One region of the Streptomyces sp. NPDC014870 genome, then DNA from elsewhere that is predicted to be linked to it. Evidence: predicted binding sites of a transcription regulator. Region 1 holds the regulator's gene; the other holds the start of a gene.
The links. Region 1 encodes HrcA, which represses chaperone genes, less so after heat shock. Its sites were predicted from a motif close to TTNGCACTCNGNNNNNCNGAGTGCNAA; they were not measured.
Positions count from the first base shown of each region.

Region 2: a site for HrcA is predicted at 4,083-4,109, ahead of groL (chaperonin GroEL). Genes of this name have one in related genera too.

Region 1 covers NZ_JBIBWQ010000006.1:6,851-21,301, forward strand. The annotation lists gene ACF09C_RS18055 (16S rRNA (uracil(1498)-N(3))-methyltransferase) at 1-671, opposite strand, end outside; gene ACF09C_RS18060 (nitronate monooxygenase) at 668-1,747, opposite strand; gene dnaJ (molecular chaperone DnaJ) at 1,821-2,960, opposite strand; gene hrcA (heat-inducible transcriptional repressor HrcA) at 2,961-3,980, opposite strand; gene ACF09C_RS18075 (MBL fold metallo-hydrolase) at 4,154-4,876, shown strand; gene ACF09C_RS18080 (DUF3097 domain-containing protein) at 4,887-5,687, shown strand; gene hemW (radical SAM family heme chaperone HemW) at 5,794-7,026, opposite strand; gene ACF09C_RS18090 (AMP-dependent synthetase/ligase) at 7,162-9,036, opposite strand; gene lepA (translation elongation factor 4) at 9,283-11,151, opposite strand; gene rpsT (30S ribosomal protein S20) at 11,338-11,604, shown strand; gene holA (DNA polymerase III subunit delta) at 12,110-13,096, opposite strand; gene ACF09C_RS18110 (hypothetical protein) at 13,148-13,408, shown strand; gene ACF09C_RS18115 (arylamine N-acetyltransferase) at 13,449-14,273, opposite strand; gene ACF09C_RS18120 (pyridoxamine 5'-phosphate oxidase family protein) at 14,391-14,451, shown strand, end outside.
Region 2 covers NZ_JBIBWQ010000013.1:132,903-147,353, reverse strand. The annotation lists gene ACF09C_RS32620 (DUF2264 domain-containing protein) at 1-256, opposite strand, end outside; gene ACF09C_RS32615 (substrate-binding domain-containing protein) at 432-1,547, shown strand; gene ACF09C_RS32610 (ester cyclase) at 1,617-2,315, shown strand; gene groL (chaperonin GroEL) at 2,451-4,073, opposite strand; gene groES (co-chaperone GroES) at 4,186-4,494, opposite strand; gene ACF09C_RS32595 (hypothetical protein) at 4,849-5,136, opposite strand; gene ACF09C_RS32590 (polysaccharide deacetylase family protein) at 5,133-6,059, opposite strand; gene ACF09C_RS32585 (SAM-dependent methyltransferase) at 6,169-7,362, shown strand; gene ACF09C_RS32580 (hypothetical protein) at 7,355-8,818, shown strand; gene ACF09C_RS32575 (RNA polymerase sigma factor) at 8,812-10,077, opposite strand; gene ACF09C_RS32570 (YciI family protein) at 10,128-10,484, opposite strand; gene ACF09C_RS32565 (polysaccharide deacetylase family protein) at 10,582-11,445, opposite strand; gene ACF09C_RS32560 (hypothetical protein) at 11,515-11,778, opposite strand; gene tsaD (tRNA (adenosine(37)-N6)-threonylcarbamoyltransferase complex transferase subunit TsaD) at 11,775-12,884, opposite strand; gene rimI (ribosomal protein S18-alanine N-acetyltransferase) at 12,874-13,359, opposite strand; gene tsaB (tRNA (adenosine(37)-N6)-threonylcarbamoyltransferase complex dimerization subunit type 1 TsaB) at 13,401-14,057, opposite strand; gene ACF09C_RS32540 (hypothetical protein) at 14,165-14,451, shown strand, end outside.

The DNA.
Region 1 (14,451 bases):
CTGTGCCCCAGCCGGTACGGCTTCGCGCCCGCCGCCTCGAAGGCCGCCAACTCCTCTGGGGAGACGCCCCCTTCGGGTCCGACGACGAGCACGATCTCGCCCTCGGCGGGGAGTTCGGCGTCGGCGAGCGCGCCGCTGGGGTGGTCCCGGTCCTCGTGCAGGACGGCGGCGAAGTCGGCCCCGGCGAGGAGCGCCGCGACCTGCTTGGTGGTCATCGCGTCGGCGACCTCGGGGAAGCGCGTACGGCGCGACTGCTTGCCCGCCTCGCGCGCGGTGGCCCGCCACTTGGCGAGCGCCTTGAGCCCGCGGTCGCCCTTCCACTGGGTGATGCACCGGGACGCGGCCCACGGCACGATCGCGTCGACGCCCGTCTCCGTCATGATCTCGACGGCCAGTTCACCCCGGTCGCCCTTGGGCAGCGCCTGGACGACGGTGATCCGCGGCGCGGGCTCGGCCTCCTCGTACGTGCCGGACACCTGGACGGTCAGCTGGTCCTTGCCCTCGGCGGCGAGCACGACACAGTCGGCCCAGGTACCGCGCCCGTCGGTGAGGACGACGTCCTCCCCGGCGCGCAGCCGCTTCACGGAGACGGCGTGGCGGCCCTCGGGGCCGTCCAGGAGGAAGGGGCCGTTGCCGGGGACGGCCTCGACGACGAAGACGGGTGCGGTCATGGGGCGGTGCTCCTGTGGGCCTGCGCGGTGAGTGCGGTGTCGAGTTCGGCGGCCAGCACCTCGACGAGCTGGCCGGCCGGGAGGTCGCGGGCGAGCCGGTGCCCCTGGCCGGCCCACAGGGCCATGCCCTGGGCGTCACCGGCGGTGGCGGCGGCCTTGCGGAGGGGGGCGGTGAGGTGGTGGACCTCGGGGTAGGCGGCGGGGGCGTACCGCCCGTGCTCGCGCATGAAGCGGTTGACGAGCCCGCGCGCCGGACGGCCGGAGAAGGCCCGGGTGAGCTCGGTCCGGACGAAGAGCGGGTTGGTCAGGGCCTGCTTGTGCAGCGCGTGGGCGCCCGACTCGGGGCAGACGAGGAACGCGGTGCCGAGCTGGGCGGCGTCGGCCCCTGCGGCGAGGACGGCGGCGATCTGCGCGCCGCGCATGATCCCGCCGGCGGCGACGATCGGCAGCTGGACGGTCTCCCGGACCTGGGTGACGAGGGTGAGGAGCCCCGTCCCCGCGAGCGCGGCGTCCGGGTCGTCGCGGTGCGTGCCCTGGTGGCCGCCGGCCTCGACGCCCTGCACGCAGACGGCGTCGGCCCCGGCCCACTGGGCGGCCTGGGCCTCTTCGGCGGAGGTGACGGTGACGACGGTGAACGTACCGGCGCGGGCGAAGGCGTCGAAGGTGCGGCGGTCGGGGCAGCCGAAGGTGAAGGAGACGACGGGGACGGGGTCGTCGAGCAGGATCGCCAACTTGGCGTCGTACGCGTCGTCGCGCCCGCTGTCCGGATCACCGAGGGACGTCTCGTACCAGGTGGCCTCGCCGGTGAGCTGGTGCCGGTAGACGTCGACGGCGGCGGAATCGGCGTGCTGTCCGCCCGGCGGCATGAAGAGGTTGACCCCGAAGGGCTGCCCGGTCAGCCCGCGCACCTGCTTGATCTCCTGGTAGAGCCCGCCGGCGGTCTTGTACCCCCCGGCGAGGAACCCGAGCCCCCCGGCCTCGCACACCGCCCCGACGAGCTGCGGACCGGACGCGCCGCCCGCCATGGGGGCCTGCACGATCGGGTACCGGGAGAGATCGTTCAGCGCGGTGGACATGCAGGCATCGTGTCATACGGCAAGGGCGGCACCCGCGCGAAGCGGATGCCGCCCTTCCAGGCACAACGCGGGCTCAGCGCCCGTTGAACGCGTCCTTCAACCGCGAGAACAGCCCCTGCTGTCCGGGCTGGAACTGACCCGTCGGCCGCTCCTCGCCGCGCAGCTTCGCGAGTTCGCGCAGCAGCCGCTCCTGCTCGGGGTCGAGCTTCGACGGGGTCGTCACCTCGACGTGGACGATCAGGTCGCCGCGTCCGCCGCCCCGCAGGTGCGTGATGCCACGCCCGTGCAGCGGGATGGACTGACCGGACTGAGTGCCCGGGCGGATGTCGACCTCTTCGAGCCCGTCGAGCGTCTGCAGCGGCACCTTCGTGCCGAGCGCGCCCGCCGTCATCGGGATGGTCACCGTGCAGTGCAGGTCGTCGCCGCGGCGCTGGAAGACCTCGTGCGGGACCTCGTGGATCTCCACGTACAGGTCGCCCGCCGGGCCGCCGCCCGGGCCGACCTCGCCCTCGCCGGCGAGCTGGATGCGGGTGCCGTTGTCGACACCGGCCGGGATCTTGACCGTGAGCGTACGGCGGGACCGGACCCGGCCGTCGCCCGCGCACTCGGGGCACGGGGTCGGGACGACGGTGCCGAAGCCCTGGCACTGGGGGCACGGGCGGGAGGTCATGACCTGGCCCAGGAAGGACCGGGTGACCTGCGAGACCTCACCGCGGCCGCGGCACATGTCACAGGTCTGCGCGGAGGTGCCGGGCGCGGCGCCCTCGCCCGAACACGTCGTACAGACGACGGCCGTGTCGACCTGGATGTCCTTCGTCGTGCCGAAGGCGGCCTCGTTGAGGTCGATCTCCAGACGGATCATCGCGTCCTGGCCGCGCCGGGTGCGCGAGCGCGGTCCGCGCTGCGACGCCGTACCGAAGAACGCGTCCATGATGTCCGAGAAGTTCCCGAAGCCGCCCTGGCCGAAGCCGCCGGCGCCACCGGCGCCACCGGACGCGGACAGCGGGTCGCCGCCGAGGTCGTAGACCTGCTTCTTCTGCGGGTCCGACAACACCTCGTACGCGGCGTTGATCTCCTTGAACCGCTCCTGCGTCTTCGGATCGGGATTCACATCCGGGTGCAGCTCGCGGGCGAGCCGCCGGAATGCCTTCTTGATCTCGTCCTGGGACGCGTCGCGGCGTACGCCGAGTACGGCGTAGTAGTCCGTGGCCACTTACGACTCCGCCAGGATCTGTCCGACGTAACGTGCCACTGCGCGTACCGCTCCCATCGTTCCGGGGTAGTCCATGCGGGTCGGTCCGACCACGCCGAGTTTGGCGACTGCCTCGTCGCCCGAACCGTAGCCGACCGCGACGACGGACGTGGAGGTGAGGCCCTCATGGGCGTTCTCGTGCCCGATCCGTACGGTCATGCCCGAGTCCTTGGCCTCGCCGAGCAGCTTGAGGAGCACGACCTGCTCCTCCAGCGCTTCGAGCACAGGCCGGATCGTGAGGGGGAAGTCATGGCCGAAGCGGGTGAGATTGGCGGTACCGCCGATCATCAGCCGCTCCTCGTGCTCCTCCACCAGGGTTTCGAGCAGGGTCGCGAGCACGGTCGAGACCGTCCCGCGGTCCTCCATCTCCTCGAAGGACTCCGGGAGATCCTGCACCAGCTGCGGCACGTCCGCGAAACGGCGGCCGACGACCCGGCTGTTCAGCCGCGCCCGCAGATCGGCGAGCGAGGTCTCGCCGAACGGCGCGGGGCAGTCGATGACGCGCTGCTCGACGCGGCCGGTGTCCGTGATGAGCACGAGCATCAGCCGGGCGGGCGCCAGCGAGAGCAGCTCCACGTGCCGGACCGTCGAACGGGTCAGCGACGGGTACTGCACGACGGCGACCTGACGGGTCAGCTGCGCGAGCAGCCGGACCGTGCGCCCGACGACGTCGTCGAGGTCGACGGCTCCGTCGAGGAAGTTGTGGATCGCGCGCCGCTCGGGCGTCGACAGCGGCTTGACGCCGGCGAGCCGGTCGACGAAGAGGCGGTAGCCCTTGTCGGTCGGGATGCGTCCGGCGCTGGTGTGGGGCTGGGCGATGTAGCCCTCGTCCTCCAGGACCGCCATGTCGTTGCGCACGGTGGCGGGCGAGACGCCGAGCTTGTGGCGCTCCGTGAGCGCCTTGGAGCCGACCGGCTCCTCCGTCCCGACATAGTCCTGGACGATGGCGCGCAGCACCTCGAGTCTGCGTTCGCTGAGCATCGCGCCCACCTCCAGCTGTCGTTCGGTCGTATCGGTTGCTCCGCATTTGGCACTCGCCCTGTCCGAGTGCCAGGAATCCCCCGGCCAGTGTACGGCGGCGGGCATCGCTCCTGGCAAGGAGGCCGCGTCGGAGGTTGCGTCGGAGGCCGCGTCCTTGCGGATAGCGTCGCGGTATGGATGTCGCTTGGGAAGACTTCGGCTGGGAGCGGCTCGCGGACGGCGTGGGGCGGCGCAGACTGCCCGGCTGGGACGCCACGGTGGGCCTGGTGGTGGGGGAACACGCGGTATTGCTGTACGACACGGGCTCGACCCTCCGCGAGGGAACGGCGCTGCGGGCCCAGGTGGAGTCGCTGACCGGCGGCCGAAGAGTGACACACATCGCACTGAGCCACCCCCACTTCGATCATGTACTGGGCACGGCGGCCTTCGCGGGGGCGGAGGTGTTCGGCGCGGTCGGCGTGGACGCGCTGCTGCGCCGGGAGGCGAGCGAGCTGATGGCGGACGCGGTACGGCACGGGGTGGATTCGTTCGCGGCGGCGGAGGCGGTGGACGTGCTGGTGGCGCCGCAGCACGTGGTCTCAGGCGAGTGGACGCTGGACCTGGGCGGCCGGCAGGTGCTGCTCGCGAACGTGGGCCCGGGCCACACGGCGCACGACCTGGCGCTCTTCGTCCCCGGTGCGCGGGAGGTCGTCTTCTGCGGGGACCTGGTGGAGGAGTCGGGGGAGCCGCAGGCGGGCCCGGACGCGATCCCGTCCCGCTGGCCGGACGCCCTGGACCGGCTGCTGGCCCTGGGCGGCGCGGACGCGGTGTACGTACCGGGCCACGGGGCGGTGGTGGACGCCGCGTTCGTGCGACGCCAACGCGAGGAACTGGCACGGCGCTTCGCCGTCGCATAACGTCACGCGAATGCGCAGCTACGACCCCGACCTGACGCCCCCGTGGAAGCGATCCGCCCCGGTGCCGGAGGTGCCGGCGGAGGTGGACCTCGTGGTGGAGGAGGTCTCGACGGGCTTCTGCGGGGCGGTGATCCGCTGCGAGGCGGGCACGGTGACCCTGGAGGACCGCTTCGGCAAGCACCGGGTGTTCCCGATGGAGCCGAGGGGCTTCCTCCTGGAGGGCAGGCCGGTGACGCTGGTGCGCCCGGCGTCCGGCCAGGCACGGCCGACACGCACGGCCTCCGGCTCGATCGCGGTCCCGGGCGCGCGGGCGCGGGTGGCGCGGGCGGGCCGGATCTACGTGGAGGGCCGGCACGACGCCGAGCTGGTCGAGCGGGTCTGGGGCGACGACCTCCGTATCGAGGGCGTGGTGGTGGAGTACCTGGAGGGCATCGACGACCTCCCGGCGATCGTGGCCGACTTCGCCCCGGCGGCGGACGCGCGCCTGGGCATCCTCGTCGACCACCTGGTCCCCGGTTCGAAGGAGTCCCGCATCGCGGCGCAGATCTCGTCGCCGGACGTCCTGGTCGTCGGGCACCCGTACATCGACGTCTGGGAGGCCGTGAAGCCGGCCTCGCTCTCCATCCCCGCCTGGCCGACGGTCCCGCGCGGCCAGGACTGGAAGACGGGCGTCTGCGAGGCCCTGGGCTGGCCGCCGAACACGGGCGCGGCCTGGCAGCACATCCTGTCGAGGGTCCACAGCTACAAGGACCTGGAGCCGTCCCTGCTGGGCAGGGTGGAGGAACTGATCGACTTCGTCACGGCGCCGTAGCGGGGCCGGTCCGGCCGATCAGGCCGGATCGGGGCGCCACGCCCTGGCCCGAGGGCGCCCCGCCTCAGTCCAAGGGCGCCACGTCCTGGTCCAAGGGCGCCACGCCCTAGTCCACCAGGTCCCTGACCACCGCGTCCGCCAGCAGCCGTCCCCGGAGGGTCAGGACCGCGCGCCCCTCGCCGTACGACTCCTCGTCGAGGAGGCCGTCCGCAAGGGCCTTGCGGGACGCGGCGAGCCCGTCCGGGCGCAGAAGGTCCAGCGGGCACCCCTCCCGGAGCCGCAGCTCCAGAAGCACCCGCTCGACGCGCCGGTCCTCGGCCGAGAGGACCTCACGCCCGGCACCCGGCGACCTGCCGGCGGACAGCGCCTGCGCGTACGCCCCCGGATGCTTCACGTTCCACCACCGCACGCCGCCCATGTGCGAGTGCGCCCCCGGACCGGCTCCCCACCAGTCGGCGCCGCGCCAGTACAGCTCATTGTGCAGGCACCGCCCGGCGTCGGAGGTGGCCCAGTTCGACACCTCGTACCAGTCGAAGCCGGCCTCGGCGAAGACGGAGTCGGCGATCAGATACCGGTCCGCGTGCACGTCGTCGTCCGTCATCGGCACCTCGCCGCGGCGGATCCGCCGGGCCAGCTGCGTCCCCTCCTCGACGATCAGCGCGTAGGCGCTGACATGGTCGGGGCCGGCCCCGATCGCCGCCTCGAGGGACGCCCGCCAGTCGTCGTCGGACTCCCCCGGCGTCCCGTAGATCAGGTCCAGGTTCACATGGTCGAAGCCCGCCGCCCGCGCCTCGGCGACGCACGCCTCGGGCCGGCCCGGGGTGTGCGTGCGGTCGAGGACCTTCAGGACGTGCTGCCGGGCGCTCTGCATCCCGAAGGACACCCGGTTGAAGCCCCCGGCCCGCAGCTCCTCGAGATACGCCTGGTCCACCGACTCCGGGTTCGCCTCCGTCGTCACCTCGGCGTCGTCCGCGAGCCCGAACTCGTCCCGGATCGCACCCAGCATCCGTACGAGATCACCGGCGGCGAGCAGCGTCGGCGTACCGCCGCCGACGAAGACCGTCCGCACCGGGCGCGGGTCGTCGCCGAGCACCTTGCGGGCGAGGCGTATCTCCTCGACGACCTGCCCCGCGTAGTTGTCCCGGGAGGCGAGCACGCCGCCGGCACCGCGCAGCTCGCTCGCGGTGTACGTGTTGAAGTCGCAGTAGCCGCACCGCGTGGCGCAGTACGGCACGTGCAGATAGAACCCGAGCGGCCGCTCCCCGGCCCCTTCCAGGGCGTGCGCGGGCAGCGCCCCGTCCTCGGGCATGGGCTCACCATCGGGAAGTACGGAAGGCATGAGCCCATTGTCCCGTACCGCCCGAGGTGACCCGCCTGACCTGTGGACAAACCTTGACGGATAACCGTCAAGGTTTCGCCGTCGAGGCGTCGCCACCGACCGGAGACAGGGCCGCCGACCGGAGACAGGGAGGGGCTACGCCTCCCGCGCCCCCGCGTACATCTCCTCGATGAGGTCCTTGTACGTCCGCTCGACCACCGGCCGCTTCATCTTCAGCGACGGCGTCAGCTCACCGTGCTCGACGTCCAGGTCGCGCGGCAGCAGCCGGAACTTCTTGATCGTCTGCCACCGCTGCAGGTCCCCGTTGAGCCGGTCGACGTACCCCTGGACCATTTCCTGGGTCTGCGGGGCGGCGACTACCTCGGCGTACGACTTGCCCGCGAGGTCGTGCTCGGCGGCCCAGCCGAGGATGGCGGGCTCGTCGAGGGCGATGAGCGCGGAGCAGTAGTTCCGGTCGGCGCCCAGGACGACGATGTTGGAGACGAACGGGCAGACCGCCTTGAACCGGCCCTCGATCTCGGTCGGTGCGATGTACTTGCCGCCCGAGGTCTTGAACAGGTCCTTCTTGCGGTCGGTGATCCGCAGGTAGCCGTCGGCGGACAGCTCGCCGATGTCGCCCGTGTGGAACCAGCCGTCCGCCTCCAGGACCTCGGCCGTCTTCTCGGGCAGGCCGTGGTAGCCCTCCATGATGCCGGGGCTGCGCAGCAGGATCTCGCCGTCGTCGGCGATCCGGACCTCGGTGCCGGGCAGCGGCTTGCCGACGGTGCCGGTGCGGTACGCCTCGCCCGGGTTGACGAAGGAGGCGGCGCTGGACTCCGTCAGGCCGTAGCCCTCCAGGATGTGGATGCCAGCGCCGGAGAAGAAGTAGCCGATCTCGGGCGCCAGCGCGACCGAGCCGGAGACGGCGGCGCGCAGCCGGCCGCCGAAGGCCTCGCGGAGCTTCTTGTAGACCAGCGCGTCGGCGATCTTGTGCTTGGCCTCCAGACCGAAGGGCGCGGAGGCGGTGCCGGTGCGGCGGAAGTTGTCCTGGGTGACCTTGGCGTACTCGCGGGCCACCCCGGCCGCCCACTGGAAGATCTTGTACTTGGCCGGGCCGCCCGCGCGCGCCTTGGCGGCGACGCCGTTGTAGACCTTCTCGAAGATCCGGGGCACGGCGGCCATGTACGTCGGCTGGACCACCGGCAGGTTCACGATGATCTTGTCGATCCGGCCGTCGACGGCGGTGACGTGGCCGACCTCGATCTGGCCGGAGGTGAGCACCTTGCCGAAGACGTGCGCGAGCGGCAGCCAGAGGTACTGGACGTCGTCCTGGGTGACCAGGCCGGTCGCGGCGATGGCCTTCGCCATGTACGACCAGTTGTCGTGCGGGAGGCGGACGCCCTTGGGCCGGCCGGTGGTGCCGGAGGTGTAGATGAGGGTGGCGAGCTGCGTGGAGGTGATGGCCGAGACGCGCTCCTTGATGGCGTCGGCGTGCTTCTCCAGGTACGCCTTGCCGCGGGCCTCCAGCTCGGCGAGGGAGAGGACCCAGTCGTCGCTCTCGACACCCGTGGCGTCGATGACGACGACATGGTGGAGGCCGGGCAGGTCGGCGCGGGTCTCGCGGGCCTTGGCCAGCTGGGCCGCGTCCTCCGCGATCAGCACCTTGGAGTCCGAGTCGGCGAGGATGAACGCCGACTCCTCCGCGTTGGTCTGCGGGTAGACGGTGGTGACGGCGGCGCCCGCGCACATCACGCCGAGGTCGGAGAGGATCCACTCGACCCGGGTCGAGGAGGAGAGGGCGATCCGCTCCTCCGGCTGGACGCCCAGGTCCATCAGACCCGCGGCGATCGCGAAGACCCGCTCGGCTGCCTGTCCCCAGCTGAGCGACTTCCAGTCGTCCGGGCCCTGGCCGTCGGCCGCCGGGACGGGGTAGCGGTAGGCCTCCGCGTCGGGAGTCCGCGCCACGCGCTCAAGGAAAAGGTTCGCCACCGAGGGCGGCCGGTTCTCGATCTGGGTCTGTGTGTCGCTCACGACGTCCTCCGGGCGGCGGCGGTGCGTTCTGGCGGTGCGTTCCATGCGTACTAACTCGCGAGTAACCTTCGAGCCGCGATCAGAGTAAGGCGCCGGGGTCCGGCGCGTAAGAGGCTGCGGGCCGCCTCTTCATACCCGGTTGATAACAGAACCAAAGACGAACGGGCCCCCGCACTGCCGGTGCGGGGACCCGTTCGACGCATCCGGTCGGATGCGGGGGACGGATGGTCCGTCGGCCGGTCCTACTTACTTCTTCGCCTTGCCGCCGGACTCGTCGCTCGACAGAACGGCGATGAAGGCCTCCTGCGGGACCTCCACGGAGCCGACCATCTTCATCCGCTTCTTGCCTTCCTTCTGCTTCTCCAGCAGCTTCCGCTTACGGGAGATGTCACCGCCGTAGCACTTGGCGAGGACGTCCTTGCGGATGGCGCGGATGGTCTCGCGGGCGATGACCCGGGAGCCGATGGCGGCCTGGATCGGCACCTCGAAGGCCTGCCGCGGGATGAGCTCGCGCAGCTTGGCGACGAGCCGCACACCGTACGCGTACGCGGCGTCCTTGTGGGTGATCGCCGAGAAGGCGTCGACCTTGTCGCCGTGCAGCAGGATGTCGACCTTGACCAGGCTGGAGGCCTGCTCGCCGGTGGGCTCGTAGTCGAGGGAGGCGTAACCGCGCGTCTTGGACTTCAGCTGGTCGAAGAAGTCGAAGACGATCTCGGCGAGGGGGAGGGTGTAGCGGATCTCCACCCGGTCCTCGGAGAGGTAGTCCATGCCGAGGAGGGTGCCGCGCCGGGTCTGGCACAGCTCCATGATCGCGCCGATGAACTCGCTCGGGGCGAGGATCGTGGCCCGCACGACGGGCTCGAAGACATCGTTGATCTTGCCTTCGGGGAACTCGCTCGGGTTGGTGACGGTGTGCTCGCTGCCGTCCTCCATCACCACGCGGTACACGACGTTCGGCGCGGTGGCGATGAGGTCGAGACCGAACTCGCGCTCCAGACGCTCCCGGATCACGTCCAGGTGCAGCAGGCCGAGGAAGCCGACGCGGAAGCCGAAGCCGAGCGCGGCGGAGGTCTCCGGCTCGTAGACCAGCGCGGCATCGTTGAGCAGCAGCTTGTCGAGCGCGTCGCGCAGCTCGGGGTAGTCCGAGCCGTCGAGCGGGTACAGACCGGAGAAGACCATCGGCTTGGGGTCCTTGTACCCGCCGAGGGCTTCGGTCGCGCCCTTGTTCAGGCTGGTGATCGTGTCGCCGACCTTGGACTGCCGGACGTCCTTCACACCGGTGATCAGGTAGCCGACCTCGCCGACGCCGAGGCCGTCGGCCGGGGTCATCTCCGGGGACGAGACGCCGATCTCGAGGAGCTCGTGGCTGGCACCGGTCGACATCATCTTGATGCGCTCACGCTTGTTGAGCTGCCCGTCGACGACACGGACGTACGTCACGACGCCCCGGTAGGAGTCGTAGACCGAGTCGAAGATCATCGCGCGGGCGGGCGCGTCGGCGACACCGACGGGGGCCGGCACGGTCGCGACGACGCGGTCGAGCAGCGCCTCGACGCCGAGACCGGTCTTGGCGGAGACCTTGAGCACGTCCTCGGGGTCGCAGCCGATGAGGTTGGCGAGCTCCTCGGAGAACTTCTCCGGCTGCGCGGCGGGCAGGTCGATCTTGTTCAGTACGGGAACGATGGTGAGGTCGTTCTCCATCGCGAGGTAGAGGTTCGCGAGCGTCTGCGCCTCGATGCCCTGGGCCGCGTCGACGAGCAGGACCGTGCCCTCACAGGCCGCCAGGGACCGCGAGACCTCATAGGTGAAGTCGACGTGCCCGGGGGTGTCGATCATGTTGAGGATGTGGGTCTTGCCCTGACCCTCGCCCTCGGTGGGCGCCCAGGGAAGACGGACCGCCTGGGACTTGATCGTGATGCCGCGCTCGCGCTCGATGTCCATCCGGTCGAGATACTGGGCGCGCATCTGCCGCTGGTCGACCACACCGGTCAGCTGGAGCATCCGGTCGGCGAGTGTGGACTTGCCGTGGTCGATGTGCGCGATGATGCAGAAATTGCGGATCAACGCAGGGTCGGTACGGCTCGGCTCAGGCACGTTGGTAGGAGTCGCGGGCACGCAAGGTCTCGTCTCGGGGCGATGGTCGGTTGGATACGTAGGCTCCATCGTCCCACGAGTGGGAGCCGCCGCTCGGTTTGGGCGGAGCTTATATGCCCTGATAACGTGGACAGCTGTGTCACGTGCGCCCTCTCAGCGATGTGTACACACCTCAGAAACAACACCGAACCTGAAAAGGCTCTTTTCGTGGCGAACATCAAGTCCCAGATCAAGCGGAACAAGACGAACGAGAAGGCGCGCCTGCGCAACAAGGCCGTCAAGTCCTCGCTCAAGACCGCGATCCGCAAGGCCCGCGAGGCCGTCGCCGCGGGTGACGTCGAGAAGGCCGTCGTGGCTTCTCGCGCCGCCTCCCGCGCGCTCGACAAGGCTGTCTCGAAGGGTGTCATCCACAAGAACGCCGCCGCCAACAAGAAGTCGGCGCTGGCCACCAAGGTTGCCGCTCTGCAGGGCTGAGCCCCTCTGATGTAACGCCGGACGGGACCCAGCGGGCCCTCTACCCCGCTCCCAACCGGCACCCCGGACTCGCGCGCGACACGCGTTCGCCACGCGTGCACGAGCCCACCAGCACACGCCGAAGGCCCCGAGCCTCCTTCCCCAGGAGCCCGGGGCCTTCGCCGTACCCAACACCATCAAGGGCTCGGGCCAAGCCCGGACCACACACCACGGCGCACGCGAAGCCACCCACGCCCGGCAAGGACTCGGGCCAAGCCCGGACCACACACCACGGCGCACGCGAAGCCACCCACGCCCGGCAAGGACTCGGGCCAAGCCTGGACCACGCGGGCCCCGCCCCACCGCGGGGCAAAGCCGCCCGCGTCCGGCAGGGGTCTGGGGGCGCAGCCCCTGATAGTTCAGCCCCCACCAGCCCCCGGAAGGGTTTCGGGAAGGGGTGGGGTGGGGGAATCGCCCGAACGGAACGGACCCGCACCCGCACCCGCACCCGCACCCGCACCGCGCCCTAGCGCCTCATCCTCGCCGCCCGAGCCACCGCCACGACCGCCTTCTCCAGCGCGTACTCCGGGTCGTCCCCCCCGCCCTTCACGCCCGCGTCCGCCTCCGCCACCGCGCGCAGCGCGAGCGACACACCGTCCGGCGTCCAGCCCCGCATCTGCTGCCGCACGCGGTCGATCTTCCACGGCGGCATCCCCAGCTCCCGCGCGAGATCCGCCGGCCGCCCGCCCCGCGCCGACGACAGTTTGCCGATCGCCCGGACCCCCTGCGCGAGCGCGCTGGTGATCAGAACGGGCGGGACGCCGGTCGAGAGCGACCAGCGCAGCGCCTCGAGCGCCTCCGCCGCCCGCCCCTCCACCGCACGGTCGGCCACGTTGAACGACGACGCCTCCGCCCGCCCCGTGTAGTACCGCCCGACGACCGCCTCGTCGATCGTCCCCTCCACGTCGGCCGTCAGCTGCGACACCGCCGACGCCAGCTCCCGCAGATCGCTGCCGATCGCGTCCACCAGCGCCTGGCACGCCTCCGGCGTCGCCGACCGCCCCAGCGCCCGGAACTCCTGCCGTACGAACGTCAGCCGCTCCGCCGGCTTCGTCGTCTTCGGGCAGGCCACCTCCCGCGCGCCCGCCTTCCGCGCCGCGTCCAGGAGGCCCTTCCCCTTGGCGCCGCCGGCGTGGAGCAGCACGAGCGTGATGTCCTCGATCGGCGCGTCGAGATACGCCTTGATGTCCTTGATCGTGTCCGCGGACAGGTCCTGCGCGTTCCGCACGACCAGCACCTTGCGCTCGGCGAAGAGCGACGGGCTCGTCAGCTCCGCGAGCGTCCCCGGCTGGAGCTGGTCGGAGGTGAGGTCCCGTACGTCCGTGTCGGCGTCGGCGGCCCGGGCGGCCGCCACGACCTCCTGGACCGCGCGGTCGAGGAGCAGGTCCTCCTGGCCCACGGCGAGCGTGACGGGGGCGAGAAGGTCGTCGTTCGAATTCTTCCTGGTGGCCATCCCGACCAGCATCCCACGCGCCACTGACACCCATCCCCGGCATCCGTCCCCATGCCCGAGAATGACGGGGTGAGTGAACGACACGTACTGGTGCTGCCCGACCGCGACGCCGCCGAGGAGGTCGCCGAGGAACTGCCCGCCCGCTTCGGCGTCGCCGAGGAGCCCCAGCTGGTCCGGGACGCGCTGGCAGGCGAGGACGACGCCGAGGACGCGCAGTGGCTGGTCGTCGTGGAGGACCCGGACGGGCGGCTCGACTCGTCGGCCCTGGACGAGCTGGCGGCCGAGTACGAGGGCTGGCTGGAAGCCCCGTAGGCACGGCCGGCACGGCTGTAGGCAGCGCCGCGTGCGCGCCCTACGCGCGCGAGACGGTCGGCAGCTCGGCGAGTTCGATGCCGAACAGCTCCCGGTACGCGCCCCTCACCTCCTCCTCGCCTTCGAGCATCCGCTCGCTCCGCTCGCCGTGCACGTGCGTGACGAGCTTGTGGCCGCTGAGAGTGACCCGGCCCTCGTCGGTGAGCCGGGTGCAGACGAGGGAACGCGTGAAGTGGGAGTCCGGGGAGGTGCGGTGGTACCAGGCACCCGCCGTGAAGTCGGCGAGCACGCGCGGCCGTGTCTCCAGCCGGTACTGCGGCTTTCCGTTCCGCAGCAGGTCCAGGTCGCCCTCCTCGGTCTCGACGACGCGGAACGTGCCGGCGGGGTCGGCCTGGTCGCCCCGCTCGTCCAGCGCCAGCGGGAAGTGGCTGTGCTCACCGAACCCGACATCAGCGAGCCACCGCCCCTCAGGCTCCGCCCCCCTCCCTGTCTCCACCACCATCGCCATGTGGTCGTACGGAATCCCCAGCCTGCCGCCCTCGCCGAAGACGCGTGCCTGCAGGAGCGTGACGCCGAAGCCGAGTGCCCGCAGGAGCGCGGCGAAGGTGCCGTTGATCTCGTAGCAGAAGCCGCCCCTCCTCGCCCCGACGACCTTGTCCAGCAGCGCCTTCTCCTCCAGGACGATGTCCTCGCCGAGGTGGATCGAGAGATTCTCGAAGGGAACCGCCTTCAAGTGCCGCAGATGCAGGTCGCGCAGGGCGGTCGCGTCGGGGCGGTCCGGTCGCTCGGCGCCGATGCGCCGCAGGTACGCCTCGACGGAGGACTCGACGGGGACGTCCGGAGTCTGCCGGGTGTGAGTGGTCATGAAACCGAGTCTGCCGCTCCGTCCCTCCGCGTGCCCATGAGTCTCTGGACCTAGGCCCGTTGCCCGAGGTCCGACGGCCGAGGCGGCACCCGCACCGCCCCGGCTACCGTGCCGGTCATGACCGATCATGAACCGCCCGGCCCCAGCCCGCGCCCCCGCGCCCAGCGCAAGCGGGACG
Region 2 (14,451 bases), on a different contig from region 1:
GGTGTCCGTGCGGGTCCGCGCCGTCGGCCCCCGCGACGCGCAGGGCGGCGAGCAGGAACGTACGGGCGTGGCCTTCGAGGCCGTCGGAGCGGACGCCCGACCAGCTGGGGCGGGGTCCAGGCAGGTCGAAGCGGCCGTGGCGGGGTGAGGCGTACGGCCGCACGGCGAGGAGGAGACGGTCGGCCGCGTCCTCCCAGTGGGCACGGGTCCAGCCGGTGAACGGGCTGAGCTCTCGGTTCTCGGGTGGCGTGGGCATGCTGCTGAGGCTCCCTGAGGCGGACGGCGTCGCCGGGAATCATGAACAGTCCTCGATCGAACGTCAATGAGATAAGAGCGAATGATCGAAACTCCTTGCGTTCGATCATTCTGGCGTAGGCTCCGCTGCGAGTACGGCGTCCCGCCGGACCGACCCACCGCGAGGGGATTGCGCCGTGCGCGAGAGTGCCGCCGAACGACACGACCGACTGCTGGCCCTGGTGCGCGAGCACGGCACCGCCCGGGTCGCCGAACTGGCCGAACGGCTCGGCGTCTCCCCCGTGACCGCCCGCCGCGATGTCGAGACGCTGGCCGCCCAGGGGCTGCTCGACCGGGCGCACGGCCGGGTGTCGTGGCCCGAGCGGCGGGGCGACCCGGGCCGCGCGGCCGCCCGACCGTCCGGCGAGGGCCTGGTCCTCGGGCTGCTCGCGCCCTCCGCCACGTACTACTTCGCCGAGGTCATCCGGGGCGCGCACGAGGCGGCCGCGCGGGCGGGGGCCCGGCTGATCCTGCGGATCTCGGACTACCGCCCCGAGGAGGACCGCCCGCGCACCGAGGGCCTGCTGGCGGCCGGCGCCCAGGGCGTGCTCGTCGCGCCCGGCTGGCGGGGACCGGAGGACCGGCCCTCGTACGGGACCTGGCTGGCCGAACTCCCCGTGCCCGCCGTGCTCCTGGAGCGCCGGGCCGAGCCCGGCTCGCCGCTCGACGCCCTGGACCGGGTGGTCTCCGACCACGGCCACGGCGTCCTGCTCGCCCTGCGGCACCTCCTCGGCCTCGGCCACGGCACCCCGCTCCTCGTGGCGCGCGGCGACAGCCCGACCGCGCTCGCGGTGCGCGCCGGCTACGCGGAGGCGCTGGCCACGCTGGATCTCGCGGCGCCCGGCCCGGTGATCGACTCCGTACCGGCGGACCAGGACCCGGCGGCGTTCGAGCGCGCGGTCCGGGCCCTGTACGAGGCGGTGAGCGCGGGCCGGGCGAGCGCGGCCCTGGTCCACAACGACGTGGACGCGATCGAGATCGTGCGGCGCCTGGCGGAGCTCGGCGTGAAGGTGCCGGAGGACCTGGCCCTGATCGCCTACGACGACGAGGTCGCCGCGCTCGCCGACACCCCGCTCACCGCGGTCGCCCCGCCGAAGCGCCAAGTGGGCAGGCATGCAACGGAGTTGCTGGTGGAGCGGCTCACGGAGGACCCGGCGGAGGAGCCCGCCCGGCGCCACCTGAGCCTGCTGCCACGGCTGCGCGTGCGGTCCTCGTGCGGGGCGCCGGGCGGGATGCCGGGCGGGGCGGCCTGAGCCTCCGCCCCCGTGCGGACGAGCCCCCCGGACCTAAGATGGAAGGGTCCACCCGGTCCGGGAGGCACCATGACTTTCGTACAGATAATCGATTGCAAGACCAGTCGGTTCGACGATCTGAACCGGCTCATGGACAAGTGGGTCGAACAGACCAAGGGCAAGCGGACGGCCACGCACAGCGTCATCGGCAAGGACCGCTCGGACGCGTCCCACCTCGTGGAGATCGTGGAGTTCCCCTCCTACGAGGTCGCGATGACCAACTCGCAGCTTCCGGAGACGGATCGCATCTTCCGGGAGATGGTCGCGCTCTGTGACGAGATGCCGACGTTCACCGACCTCGACATCGTCCGGGACGAGCAGCTGTACAAGACCAGCGCCCGTCGCCTCTTCGAACTCATGGCCACCGAGGGGGAGCTGCCGCCCCTCGACGAGGTGCTGGCGGAGGGGTACCACGACCACGACCCGACCAACGAGCAGGACGTCATCGGGATGGACGCGGTCCGGCGCGAGGTGGAGATGTGGCGGGCCGGATTCGACTTCGGTTTCACCATCAACGACCAGATCGCCGAGGGCGACCGGGTGTGCACGCGGTGGACCTGGATCGGCACGCACACGGGCGACTTCATGGGGCTCCAGCCCACCGGCATGAAGGTCTCCATGACCGGGACGACCATCCACCAGTGCCGGCAGGACGGCAAGATCACCGAGGGCTGGTGGCAGTACGACCTGCTCGGACTCATGGGGCAGCTCGGCGCGGTGGAAGCGTAGGGAGCGAGGAGGCGTAGAGGCGTAAGGAGCGCGGAGGCGCGGGGAAACGCGGAGGTCCGGTGCCCCTTCGGGGACACCGGACCTCGGTGATCGGCTACGGGCGATCAACCGTGAGCGCGCGAGTCAGCGCGTGCGTCAGTGCGAGTGACCGTGGCCGTGGCCCGCGTCCGCCGGCTCCTCTTCCTTCTTCTCCACCACGAGGGTCTCGGTGGTGAGCAGGAGGGAGGCGATCGAGGCGGCGTTCTCCAGCGCGGAGCGCGTCACCTTCACCGGGTCGATGACGCCGGCCTTGACCAGGTCGCCGTACTCGCCGGTGGCGGCGTTGAAGCCGTTGCCCTTGTCCAGCTCCGCCACCTTCGAGGTGATGACGTAGCCCTCGAGGCCGGCGTTCTCGGCGATCCAGCGCAGCGGCTCGACGGCGGCACGACGGACGACCGCGACACCCGTGGCCTCGTCGCCGGTCTTGTCGAGGTTGCCCTCGAGGACCTTGACGGCGTGAACCAGAGCGGAGCCACCACCGGAGACGATGCCCTCCTCGACCGCGGCGCGGGTCGCGGAGATGGCGTCCTCCAGACGGTGCTTCTTCTCCTTCAGCTCCACCTCGGTGGCGGCGCCGACCTTGATCACGCACACGCCGCCGGCCAGCTTCGCGAGGCGCTCCTGGAGCTTCTCGCGGTCCCAGTCGGAGTCGGTGGACTCGATCTCGGCCTTGATCTGGTTGACGCGGCCCGCGACGTCCTCGGAGTTGCCGCCACCGTCGACGATGGTGGTGTCGTCCTTGGTGATGGTCACGCGGCGGGCGGTGCCCAGCACGTCAAGACCGGCCTGGTCGAGCTTGAGGCCGACCTCCTCGGCGATGACGGTGGCACCGGTGAGGGTAGCCATGTCGCCGAGCATCGCCTTGCGGCGGTCACCGAAGCCGGGGGCCTTGACGGCCACGGCGTTGAAGGTGCCACGGATCTTGTTGACGACCAGGGTCGACAGGGCCTCGCCCTCGACGTCCTCGGCGATGATCAGCAGCGGCTTGGAGGCGCCGGCCTGGATGACCTTCTCCAGGAGCGGCAGCAGGTCCTGGATCGAGGAGATCTTGCCCTGGTGGATCAGGATGTACGGGTCGTCGAGGACGGCCTCCATACGCTCCTGGTCGGTCACCATGTACGGGGACAGGTAGCCCTTGTCGAAGGCCATGCCCTCGGTGAAGTCGAGCTCCAGGCCGAAGGTGTTGGACTCCTCGACGGTGATGACACCGTCCTTGCCGACCTTGTCCATCGCCTCGGCGATGAGCTCGCCGACCTGCTGGTCCTGCGCGGAGAGCGCGGCCACGGCGGCGATGTCGGACTTGTCCTCGATCGGACGGGCGGTCGCGAGCAGCTCGTCGGAGACGGCCTTGACCGCGGCGTCGATGCCCTTCTTCAGGGCGGCCGGGGAGGCGCCGGCGGCGACGTTGCGCAGACCCTCGCGGACGAGCGCCTGGGCGAGCACGGTGGCGGTGGTGGTGCCGTCACCCGCGATGTCGTTGGTCTTGGTCGCCACCTCCTTCACCAGCTGGGCGCCGAGGTTCTCGTACGGGTCCTCGATCTCGACCTCGCGGGCGATCGTGACACCGTCGTTGGTGATGGTGGGGGCGCCGAACTTCTTGTCGATGACGACGTTGCGGCCCTTGGGGCCGATCGTCACCTTCACCGTGTCGGCAAGCTTGTTGACGCCGCGCTCAAGGGCGCGACGGGCGTCCTCGTCGAACTTCAGGATCTTCGCCATGGGAGCGATTCAGCCCTCTCGGAAATCGTGTGTAAACGAACTGCGCCCCCGGACGCCCAGTGCGGGGTCAAGGGGCGCAGCTCAAAGCATCTGTCTCAGATACTTCGGTGAATTACTTCTCGATGATCGCGAGCACGTCGCGAGCCGAGAGGACGAGGAACTCCTCGCCGTTGTACTTCACCTCGGTGCCGCCGTACTTGCTGTACAGCACGACATCGCCGACCTGGACGTCGAGCGGAAGGCGCTCGCCGTTCTCGAAGCGGCCCGGACCCACGGCGAGGACGGCGCCCTCCTGGGGCTTCTCCTTCGCGGTGTCCGGGATGACCAGGCCAGAGGCCGTGGTCTGCTCGGCGTCGAGCGGCTGGACCACGATGCGGTCCTCGAGCGGCTTGATGGCAACCTTGGAGCTGGTGGTCGTCACGATCCGACCTCCCCCTTCGGAGATCTCACGGGGTTAACTGTCTGAGGTGGCGACCAGGTGGATCCGTCGTCGCGGGTGCCGGACCTGCCCGTCGCTGTGTTGGCACTCTCCAGTGGGGAGTGCCAGAGCCGAGACTATGACCGCGATTAGCACTCGGTCAAGCGGAGTGCCAATTCAGCGCCGCGTGGCGATTCGGTGGCCGGTCGCGTTCGATTCGGTCTCGGTACGGGCAACGGCCCGACGGACCCGGAGGTTCCGTACGAAGGATGGACTGGGTCCCCGTTCTCGTCTTCTGCGCGGCGGCCGGGTCTGGACGGCCGGGGGCCAGTTCCTCGCCGCGGTGCCGCTGGGCTCTTAAGGCCGGTCCGCCCGGCCGTCGGCGCGCCCGTCGTCGGCGCGCCCGTCGTCGGCGCGCCTGCCGACGCCGATCCCGTCGTCCAGCCGGGTCAGTCTGTGCAGGACGCGGGCCGCCGCCCCGGAGAGCGCCCCGCCCGCCGCCCGCTCCCCCGCGCCGGTGTCGAGCCGTTCCGCCGCCTTCCGCCCCAGCCGCTCGATCGGGTCCACGGACGACGCGCACCCCGAGATCCCCAGGAGCGCGCCGGCCAGGGCAAGGCCGATGACCGGCCGGCGCGCGCGGCTCACACGTAGTCCTCGAGCTTCGCGACCGCGTACCCCTTGGCCGTGATCGTCTTCATCACCCGGCGGATCATGTCGGGCATCGTGCCCTTCCAGTCCCCCTTGCCCCGGAAGTGCGTCAGCACGATGTCGCCGGGGTGCAGGTCCCGGTCCCACTCGCGCCACTCCATCCGGTCCGGGAACGCCTCCGAGGCCCACAGCGGGACCGCCTTCACCCCGCACGTCGCGGCGGCGCGCAGGGTGTCCTCGTTGTAGTTGCCGTACGGCGGCCGGAAGAGCGGGGGCCGCTTCCCGTACCGCTTCTCGATGACGTCCTGCATCCCGCAGATCTCCCGCTTCTGCGCGCTGTACGAGAGCCCGGGCAGGTAACGGTGGTTGAGGGTGTGGTTGTGCAGGGCGACCCCGGCGTCCTGCATCTTCTTGAAGTAGCCGTAGTCCTCCTTGACGAGGTAGTCGCTCAGGAAGGCGCTGTACGGGATCTGCAGATCGCTCATCATCCGCAGCAGCTCGGGGTCCTTCTCCGCGCCGTCGTCGATCGTCAGGAAGACGACCTTCTCCTTCGTCGGCACCGTGGTGAAGACCGGCGGCAGCCCTTCGCCGTCCGTCTCGAAGCCCTTGCGGGTGGTGATCTTCGGCTTCACGGCCGGCGGGGCGGGGGCTTCCAGCGGCGGCCGGTCCAGGCCCCACTTCTTGGCGGCCAGGGCCCGCGCGACACGGCGCTGGCGGACCTTCTCGACGTACGCGGCGAGCGCTCCGGACGCGCCCTCCGCCTGTGGCTGGGCGGCGGCGGGGAGCGCGGGGCCCTTGCGGCCCTCCGGGGCGGACCCCGCGTCGCCGGAGGGGCCCGCGCAGGCGGAGCCGAGCGCGGCGACGACCAGGGCGGCGCCCACCGAGCGGCGGAGGCGCGCCGCCGCCCGCTTCGAGCGCATTTCTTCGGCTTGTCGTACTAGCTGCATGGCGCCGCATCCTGTCAGCGGAACGCCCCGCACAGCCGTCGACACCGCCACCCGGCCCCCACCATCCCCCGGCTGGCCCACAATGGGACGGGTGACCGACCTCGCCGACTTCACCGCCCTGCTCGCCCCCGAGGGCCAGACGCTGCTCGCCGCCCTGCGCGACTACGACCCCGCCCAGGAACTGGCCGTCGCCTCCCGGCTGCGCCGCGAGCACCCCGCCGCACTGGTCTCGGCCGCGCTCGGGCAGGCCCGGCTTCGGCAGCGGGCGGTGGCGAAGTTCGGCGCCGAGGACGCGTACCGGATGTACTTCACCCCGCACGGCGTCGAGCAGTCGACCCGGGCCACCGTCGGGACCTACCGCGCGGAGCGCCTCCACGCGCTCGGGGTGCGCTCCGTGGCCGACCTGTGCGGCGGGATCGGCGGCGACGCCCTCGCGTTCGCCCGCGCCGGGATCTCGGTCCTGGCCGTGGACCGCGACCCCCTGACGGCGGCGGCCGCCCGCGCCAACGCCGAGGCGCTCGGCCTCGCCGGGCTGATCGAGGTGCGGTGCGCGGACGTGACCGAGATCGACACGAGCCCGTACGACGCCGTCTTCGTGGACCCGGCGCGGCGCGGCGGCCGGGGCAGGATCTTCGACCCGGAGGCGTACTCGCCGCCGCTCTCCTGGGCCGTCGAGGCCGCCCGCAAGGCCCCGCACGCGGCGCTGAAGATCGCCCCGGGCATCCCGCACGAGGCGGTGCCCGAGGAGGCCGAGGCGGAGTGGATCTCGGACGGCGGGGACGTGAAGGAGGCCGTGCTCTGGTTCGGCACCTCCCCCGGTGCGCGCCGCGCGACCCTCCTGCCCTCCGGCGCGAGCCTGACCGGGCGCGGCCTGCCCGACCCGGCGGTCCGCCCGCTCGGGCGGTACCTCTACGAGCCGGACGGCGCGGTCATCCGCGCGCACCTGGTCGCCGAGGTCGCCGAGGAGCTGTCCGGCGGTCTGATCGACGAGACCATCGCGTACGTCACCGCGGACGCCCTCACCCCGACGCCGTTCGCCACGGCGTACGAGATCACCGACGAACTCCCGTTCAACCTGAAGAAGTTGAAGGCCCTGCTGCGCGAGCGGGAGGTCGGCACGCTGACGGTGAAGAAGCGCGGTTCGGCGGTCGAGCCGGAGGAGATCCGCCGCCGGGTCAAACCGAAGGGCCCGAACGCGGCCACGGTCTTCCTGACCCGGGTCGCGGGCGCCCCGACGATGCTGATCGGCGGACCGGCGGTGGCCGCCCGTGGCTGAGCTGCCCCCGCTGCACGAAGAACCGTTCCCCGAACTCCACGGCCACGCCTCCCAGGTGACCGTCAGCGCCGACGGGCGGTGGATCGCGGTCAGTTCGGTGCTGCACAAGCGGAGCCGGGTCGCCGTCTACCGCGCCGCCGACCTCTCCTGCGCGCACCTGCTGACGTTCGCGATGGACGCGGAGTCGATCGCCTTCCACCCCACGCTCCCGCTCCTCGCCGTCGGCCTCGACAACTACGACGAGTACGACCGCGCGGGCGGGCTCACGCTCTTCGAGCCCGACAACGGCCGGCGCGTGGACTTCGCCGAGCCCATGTGGGGCGTCGACCCGGTGCGCTGGCTGGACGCCCGCACCCTCGAACTCACCTTCTTCCGCGTGGACGAGGACGACGAGTACGTCCGGTACGCGTCCCGGGGTGTCCTCGTGCGGGACGACTGGCTCGGCCTCGCCCCCGGCGCCCTCGACCTGCGCGCCCTCGACCGGGAGACGCTCGACCCGGAGGGCCCGGACACCTACCCCGACCAGCCCGGCTCCCCGGCGGGGCCGCTCCTCGCGGAGATCGCCGAGCGGGCCGGCCGGAGCTACGACGGCCACCCCGGCGTCCGGGCCGTGGCCGGGCTGAGCGACGGCCGGGTGCTCGCCACCCGCAACGGCACCGAGGTGGAGTGCTGGGCGCCCGACGGCGCGCTGCTCTGGCGGGTGCCCGCGGAGCCGAGGGCCTACGGCACGCGGATCGAGGTCGCCGCGGACGAGCGGACGGCCAGGATCACCGTCCCGGGCCCCGACGCCCGCGCCCGGACCGACTTCCCGCTCGTCTCCACGGCCGACGGCACGGTCCTCGACCGCCCCTCGGTCCCGTTCTCGGCCGCGCTGCAGGCACGTACGGACGGGGTCTGGGCGATCCGGGACACCTACAACCGCTCCATCGAGGTCGAGCCCCCCACCCCGCCCAACACGCGCTTCTTCGCCCCCGACGGCACCCCGCTGGGCGGTGTCCAGGAGCCGAACCGCTACGACCTCGTCCCCCTCGACGTCCGCCGCTGCCCCGAGCTGCTCTACGGGCGACGCGGCCGGGACGTCGTCGCGCTCGACCCCCGTACCAGCGCCGAGACGACTCTCTACTCCGTCGACGCGCCGCTCGGCCCCGCGGTCCACACCGTCGACGCGGAAGGCCCCGCGCTGCTGCACGGCCGGAAGGAACTGGTCCGCCGCGCCCACCCCACGGGCGAGATCGCCTGGACCCGGCCCTTGGAGTCGGAGGTCGTCGCCCTCGACGCGCACGACGGCATCCTGCACGCCCTGTGCGCCGACGACACCCTCGTCTCGGTCGCCACCACCGACGGAACCGTCCTCGCCCACCGCCCCCTGCCCCCGTACGGCCTCCTGTCCCTGCACGCGGCCCCCGACGGCACGGTCCTCATCGGCACCTCGGCGGGCCGGATCCTGCGCTACTGAGCGCCCGCCTCCCGGGCCCGCCCGAGCAGGAGTTCGCGCTCCCGTTCGTTGCGGGTCAGGGCGGCCGCCCGCTCGAACTCCTCGCGGGCCTCCGCCTCCCGTCCCAGCCGCGCCAGCAGGTCGCCCCGGACGCTCGGCAGCAAGTGGTAGCCGGACAGGGCGGGTTCGTCCCGGAGGGCGTCGACGAGGGCGAGGCCCGCCTCCGGGCCCTCGGCCATCGAGACGGCGACCGCGCGGTTCAACTCGACCACGGGGGACGGTGTGAGGGCCGCGAGGCGGCCGTACAGCGCGGCGATCGTCCGCCAGTCCGTGGCCTCGTACGTGGGTGCCTTCGCATGGCAGGCGGCGAGGGCGGCCTGGAGGGCGTACGGACCGTACGGACCGCACTCGGCCGCCCGCGCGAGCGCCTCGAAGCCGCGGAGGATGAGCCGCCGGTCCCAGCGGCTCCGGTTCTGGTCGGCGAGCAGGACCGGCTTCCCGTCCGGTCCTGTCCGGGCCGCCGTCCGGGACGCCTGGATCTCCAGCAGAGCGGCCAGGCCGTGGACTTCGCCCTCCTTCGGCATGAGCCCCGCGAGCACCCGGGCGAGCCGCAGCGCGTCCTCGCACAGCGCGGGCCGCAGCAGGTCGTCGCCGGCCGTCGCCGCGTACCCCTCGTTGAAGACGAGGTAGATGACGTCCAGGACCGAGCCGAGCCGGGCCGCCCGGTCCTCCCCGTAGGGCACCTCGAACTCCACGCCCGCCTTCGCCAGCGTCCGCTTCGCCCGCACGATCCGCTGCGCGACCGTCGCCTCCGGCACGAGGAAGGCCCGGGCGATCTCGTCCGTGCGCAGCCCGCCGACGAGCCGCAGGGTCAGCGCGGTCCTCGCCTCGGCGGAGAGCACCGGGTGACAGGAGGTGAAGACCAACCGCAGCAGGTCGTCGTCGATGTCACCGGGCCCGGACGGCTCCGGGTCGTGGCTGGCCTCCGGCAGCTCCCGCCCGACCTCGGCCAGCTTGCGCGCGTACGTCTCACGGCGCCGTACGAGGTCCACCGCGCGGTTCTTGGCGGCGGCCGTCAGCCAGGCGGCCGGCCGGTCCGGGACTCCCGTGCGCGGCCACTGCTCCAGGGCGGCGACGAAGGCGTCCTGGGCGATCTCCTCGGCGATGCCGACGTCCCGGACGATCCGCGCGACGGCGGCGATGATCCGCGGCGACTCCATCCGGAAGACGGTCTCGACGGTCTGGACGGTCTGGACGGCGCCGGGGGCGGGTGCGGTCATGGCTCCACCATGACACCACCCGCCCCGGCCGCGTCAGATCACTTCGCTGCTCACATCTCCTCGATCTCGCGGACCTCGCAGCCCACCTTCCACTGCGGCGGGTGGACCTCAAGGAACCGCTTCGCCCACTCGACGGCCTCGGCCAGGTCCCGGCACTGGGTGATCGAGTAGCCGCCGATGACCTCCTTGGTCTCCGTGAACGGGCCGTCGGTGAACGAGGTCTTGCCGCCCTCCCAGAGGATCCGCCTGGCCTCCTTGGTCGGCTTGAGACCGGCCGTCTCCAGCATCACGCCGGCCTTGGTGATCTCCTCGAAGAGCGCGCCCATGCGGGCGTCGAAGCCGGGGTCGGCGTCCTCCATCTCGAAGGAGCCCTCCTCGATGCGGATCAGCGTCAGGTAGCGGGGCATGGTCGTTCTCCTTGCGTGGCGGGCGGGGCCGTTCCCCGCCTTTCACTCATACGTCGAACGGGCCGGGCCCGCATCGACACCACGCGCGGAAAACTTCTCAGGCGTAGTCCTCCAGGCGGGCCACCGTGAAGCCCTGCTCCTGGATGTGGCGGAGCATGTCGGCCGTCATCCGGGTCATCGTCGTGCCCTTGAGCTCGGCCGGGCCCCGGAAGTGGGCCAGGATGATGTCGCCGGGGTGCAGCTTCCTGTCGCCGCGCTGGTACTGCATGTTCTTGATCTGCATCGACTCGCGCCACAGCACGATCGCGTCCACGCCGCACTCGCCGGCCGCCGCGCGGGTGTCCTCGTTCCAGTTGCCGTAGGGCGGGCGGAAGAGCCGCGGGGTCGTGCCGTACTCCTTCGCCAGCTTCGTCTGCTGGCCGCAGATCTCCCGCTGCTGGGCGGACCGGCTCAGGGTGCGCAGGTTGGGGTGAGTGAGGGTGTGGTTGGCGACGCCGTTGCCGAGGGCGGCGAGCGGCTTGAAGTAGCCGTAGTCGGCGCGTATCGCGGAGTCGGTGAGGAACATCGTCACCGGGACCTTGAGCTCCTGCATCATCTTCACGAACTCGGGGTCCTTCTCGGCCCCGTCGTCGATCGTGATGAAGACGACCTTGTCCTTGGTCGGAATGTCGCTGATGACAGGGACGGGATCGCCCGGCTTCCGGGTGACCGGCTTGGTCTTCGGCGGGGCGGGCGGCGCGGCGAAGGGCTTCAGGCCCCACTTCCGGTACGCGGCGGAGGCCTCGGCGGCCCGGTCGGGGGCCTTGGCGCCGTCGGGGTTCGCCGTGGGCGAGGCCGGTCTGCCGGCGGCCGTGGGATCCGCCGAATCCGCACCCGCCGGGCCGCCGCAGCCGGATATGAGCAGTGCGGCGGCGGTCAGCGCCGCCCAGGTCACGATCTTCTTGTCCACGGCGAGAGTCACGCCGTGGAGGATGCGGGAAGGCGCCCCGGGGTTGCCTCGGGCCACCGCTGAAGGCGCCCCTGGGTTGCCTCAGTCCCCGGTGGGCAGTGCCTCGAAGCGCCAGCGGTGTACCGGCCGGGTGATCAGGTCCGCCGCGGGCTCGGGCAGTTCGGGCAGTTCGGCGTCGAGCGTCTCCGCGTCCCACCAGGTCAGGACGAGCACCCGGTCCTGCGAGGCGCGGAAGAACTCGCGCCGCACCGGCTCGTAGGGCAGGACCTGGGCCCGCGCCCACTCCAGGAGTTCGGCGCCCCGGCCCTGGACCGCCCTGGCCTCCCACATCAGGGTGACCCTCATGAGTAGAGGTTCTCCTTGCTGATCTCGTGCACGTGGTCGTGGTTGTGACCGTGGCTGTGGGCGCCCGGCACGTGCGGGTCGGTCACCGGCAGCGACGAGTCCGCGGACAGCTCCCAGTCGGAGGCCGGCCGGTTGCGGGCGACCATCTCCGCGCCCAGGGCCGCCACCATCGCGCCGTTGTCGGTGCACAGCTTGGGCCGGGGCACCCGCAGCCGGATACCGGCCCGCTCGCACCGCTCCTGGGCCAGCGCCCGCAGCCGTGAGTTGGCCGCCACGCCGCCGCCGATCATCAGGTGGTCGACGCCCTCGTCCTTGCAGGCCCGTACGGCCTTCCGGGTGAGGACGTCGACGACGGCCTCCTGGAAGGACGCCGCCACGTCCCGTACCGGCACCTCCTCGCCCGCCGCCCGCTTGGCCTCGATCCAGCGGGCCACGGCCGTCTTCAGGCCGGAGAAGGAGAAGTCGTACGCGGGGTCCTTGGCGCCGGACAGGCCGCGCGGGAAGTGGATCGCCTTCGGGTCGCCCTCCTTGGCGAGCCGGTCGATGACCGGTCCGCCCGGGAAGCCCAGGTCCAGGACCCGCGCGATCTTGTCGAAGGCCTCGCCGGCCGCGTCGTCGATGGTGGCGCCCATCGGGCGGACGTCGGCGGTGATGTCGGGGGCGAGGAGCAGCGAGGAGTGCCCGCCGGAGACGAGGAGCGCCATGGTGGGCTCGGGCAGCGGGCCGTGCTCCAGCTGGTCGACGCAGATGTGCGAGGCCAGGTGGTTCACGCCGTAGAGCGGCTTGCCGAGTGCGTACGCGTACGCCTTCGCGGCCGAGGTGCCGACGAGCAGCGCGCCGGCGAGGCCGGGACCTGCGGTGACGGCGATGCCGTCGAGGTCGCGGGCCGAGACGCCCGCTTCCTTCAGGGCGCGCTCGATGGTCGGGACCATCGCCTCCAGGTGCGCGCGGGAGGCGATCTCGGGCACGACCCCGCCGAAGCGGGCGTGGGTGTCGACGCTGGAGGCGATGGCGTCGGCGAGCAGCGTCGTCCCCCGGACGATACCGACGCCGGTCTCGTCGCAGGAGGTCTCGATGCCGAGTACGAGGGGTTCGTCAGCAGCCATCGGAATCAGTCTCAGTCTCAGTTTCGGTCTCGGTTGCTTGGACGGTCAGCCGCATCACGAGGGCGTCCACGTTCCCCGGCTGGTAGTAGCCGCGGCGGAAGCCGATCGGCTCGAAGCCGAAGCGCTCGTACAGCTTCTGGGCCCGGGTGTTGTCCACCCGCACCTCGAGGAGCACCTCTTCGCATTCGAAGGCGGTGGCGTGCTGGAGGAGGTCGGTGAGGAGCCGGGCGCCGAGCCCGGTGCCCCACTGGTCGCGGGCGACGGCGATCGTCTGGACGTCGCCGAGGCCGCCGGCGGCGGCGAGCCCGGCGTAGCCGACGAGCCTCCCGCCGGCCTCCGCGACGACATAGCGGCGGGTGGCGGCCGGCCCCCGGGCGTGGGCCAGCTCGGACCAGAACATCCCCTCGGACCAGGCGTCCTCGGGGAACAGCTCGTGTTCGAGGACGAGCACGGGCGCGATGTCCCACCAGCGCATCTCGCGCAGGGTCGCGGCCGCGGTCGCGGAGGTCGGGGCGGTCACTTGGGCGTGACCACCTTGTAGTTCTTCGGCACCTGGGCGTCGGGGCGGCGCAGGTACATCGGCAGCGGGTCGAGGAAGCCGTCGCCGCCGGCCGCGAGCCGCTCGGCCGCGAGCGCGGCCAGCGCGCCCGCCGACTGGTGCTCGGGGTCGCGGGCGTCGGGGAAGACCTCGGGGTACAGCAGGGCGCCCGCGCCGACGACGGGGAGCCCGGCGACCTGCTCGGCGATCTCGGCGGGCCGGTCGACGGCCGCCTCGGTGACGCGCGTACGTGCGTTGTCGTACCGCGCCCAGTAGACCTCCTTGCGGCGCGCGTCCGTCGCGACGACGAACGGCTCCTCGATCCCGGAGGCGTACGCGAGCCCGTCCAGGGTGCACAGGCCGTGCACGGGCACGCCGAGCGCGGAGGAGAAGGTCGCGGCCGTGACGAGCCCGACGCGCAGTCCGGTGTACGGACCGGGACCGACGCCGACGACGATGCCGGTGACCGCGTCGAGCTTGAGACCGGCCTCGGCGAGGACCCGGTCGACGGCGGGCAGCAGCAGCTCTCCGTGGCGGCGGGCGTCGATCTGCCGCGACTCGGCGACGACGGAGTCGCCGTCGTGGAGGGCGACGGTGACGGCGGGTGTGGCGGTATCCATGGCGAGCAAGAGCACGCAAACAGCCTACGGCTCCCGGGCGGTCCGCACGGCGCCCCGTCCCGCCCGCCCGCGACTGCTACCGTCACGACCGATACGTACGTACGAAAGAAGGTGGGCGCGCGGTGGCACGGAGCAGCTCGGGATTCGTGGCCGGGCTCACGGCGGCGGCGATCGCCGCGGTCGCCTTCCTCGCCTACCAGGCGTCGGCGAACGCTCCGGCGGACGTCGCGGCCAAGCCGAAGGCCCCGAGCACGGCACCGTCGACGGCCGCGACGGGCGGTCCCAAGAAGCCCGTCAAGGACCCGCTCGCCGTACCGGCGGACTCGGGCACCGGCGCGCGCGTGGTCTACGCGCTCACCGACCGCCGGGTGTGGCTGGTGGACGCGAAGGGGCAGGCCACGTCCACCTT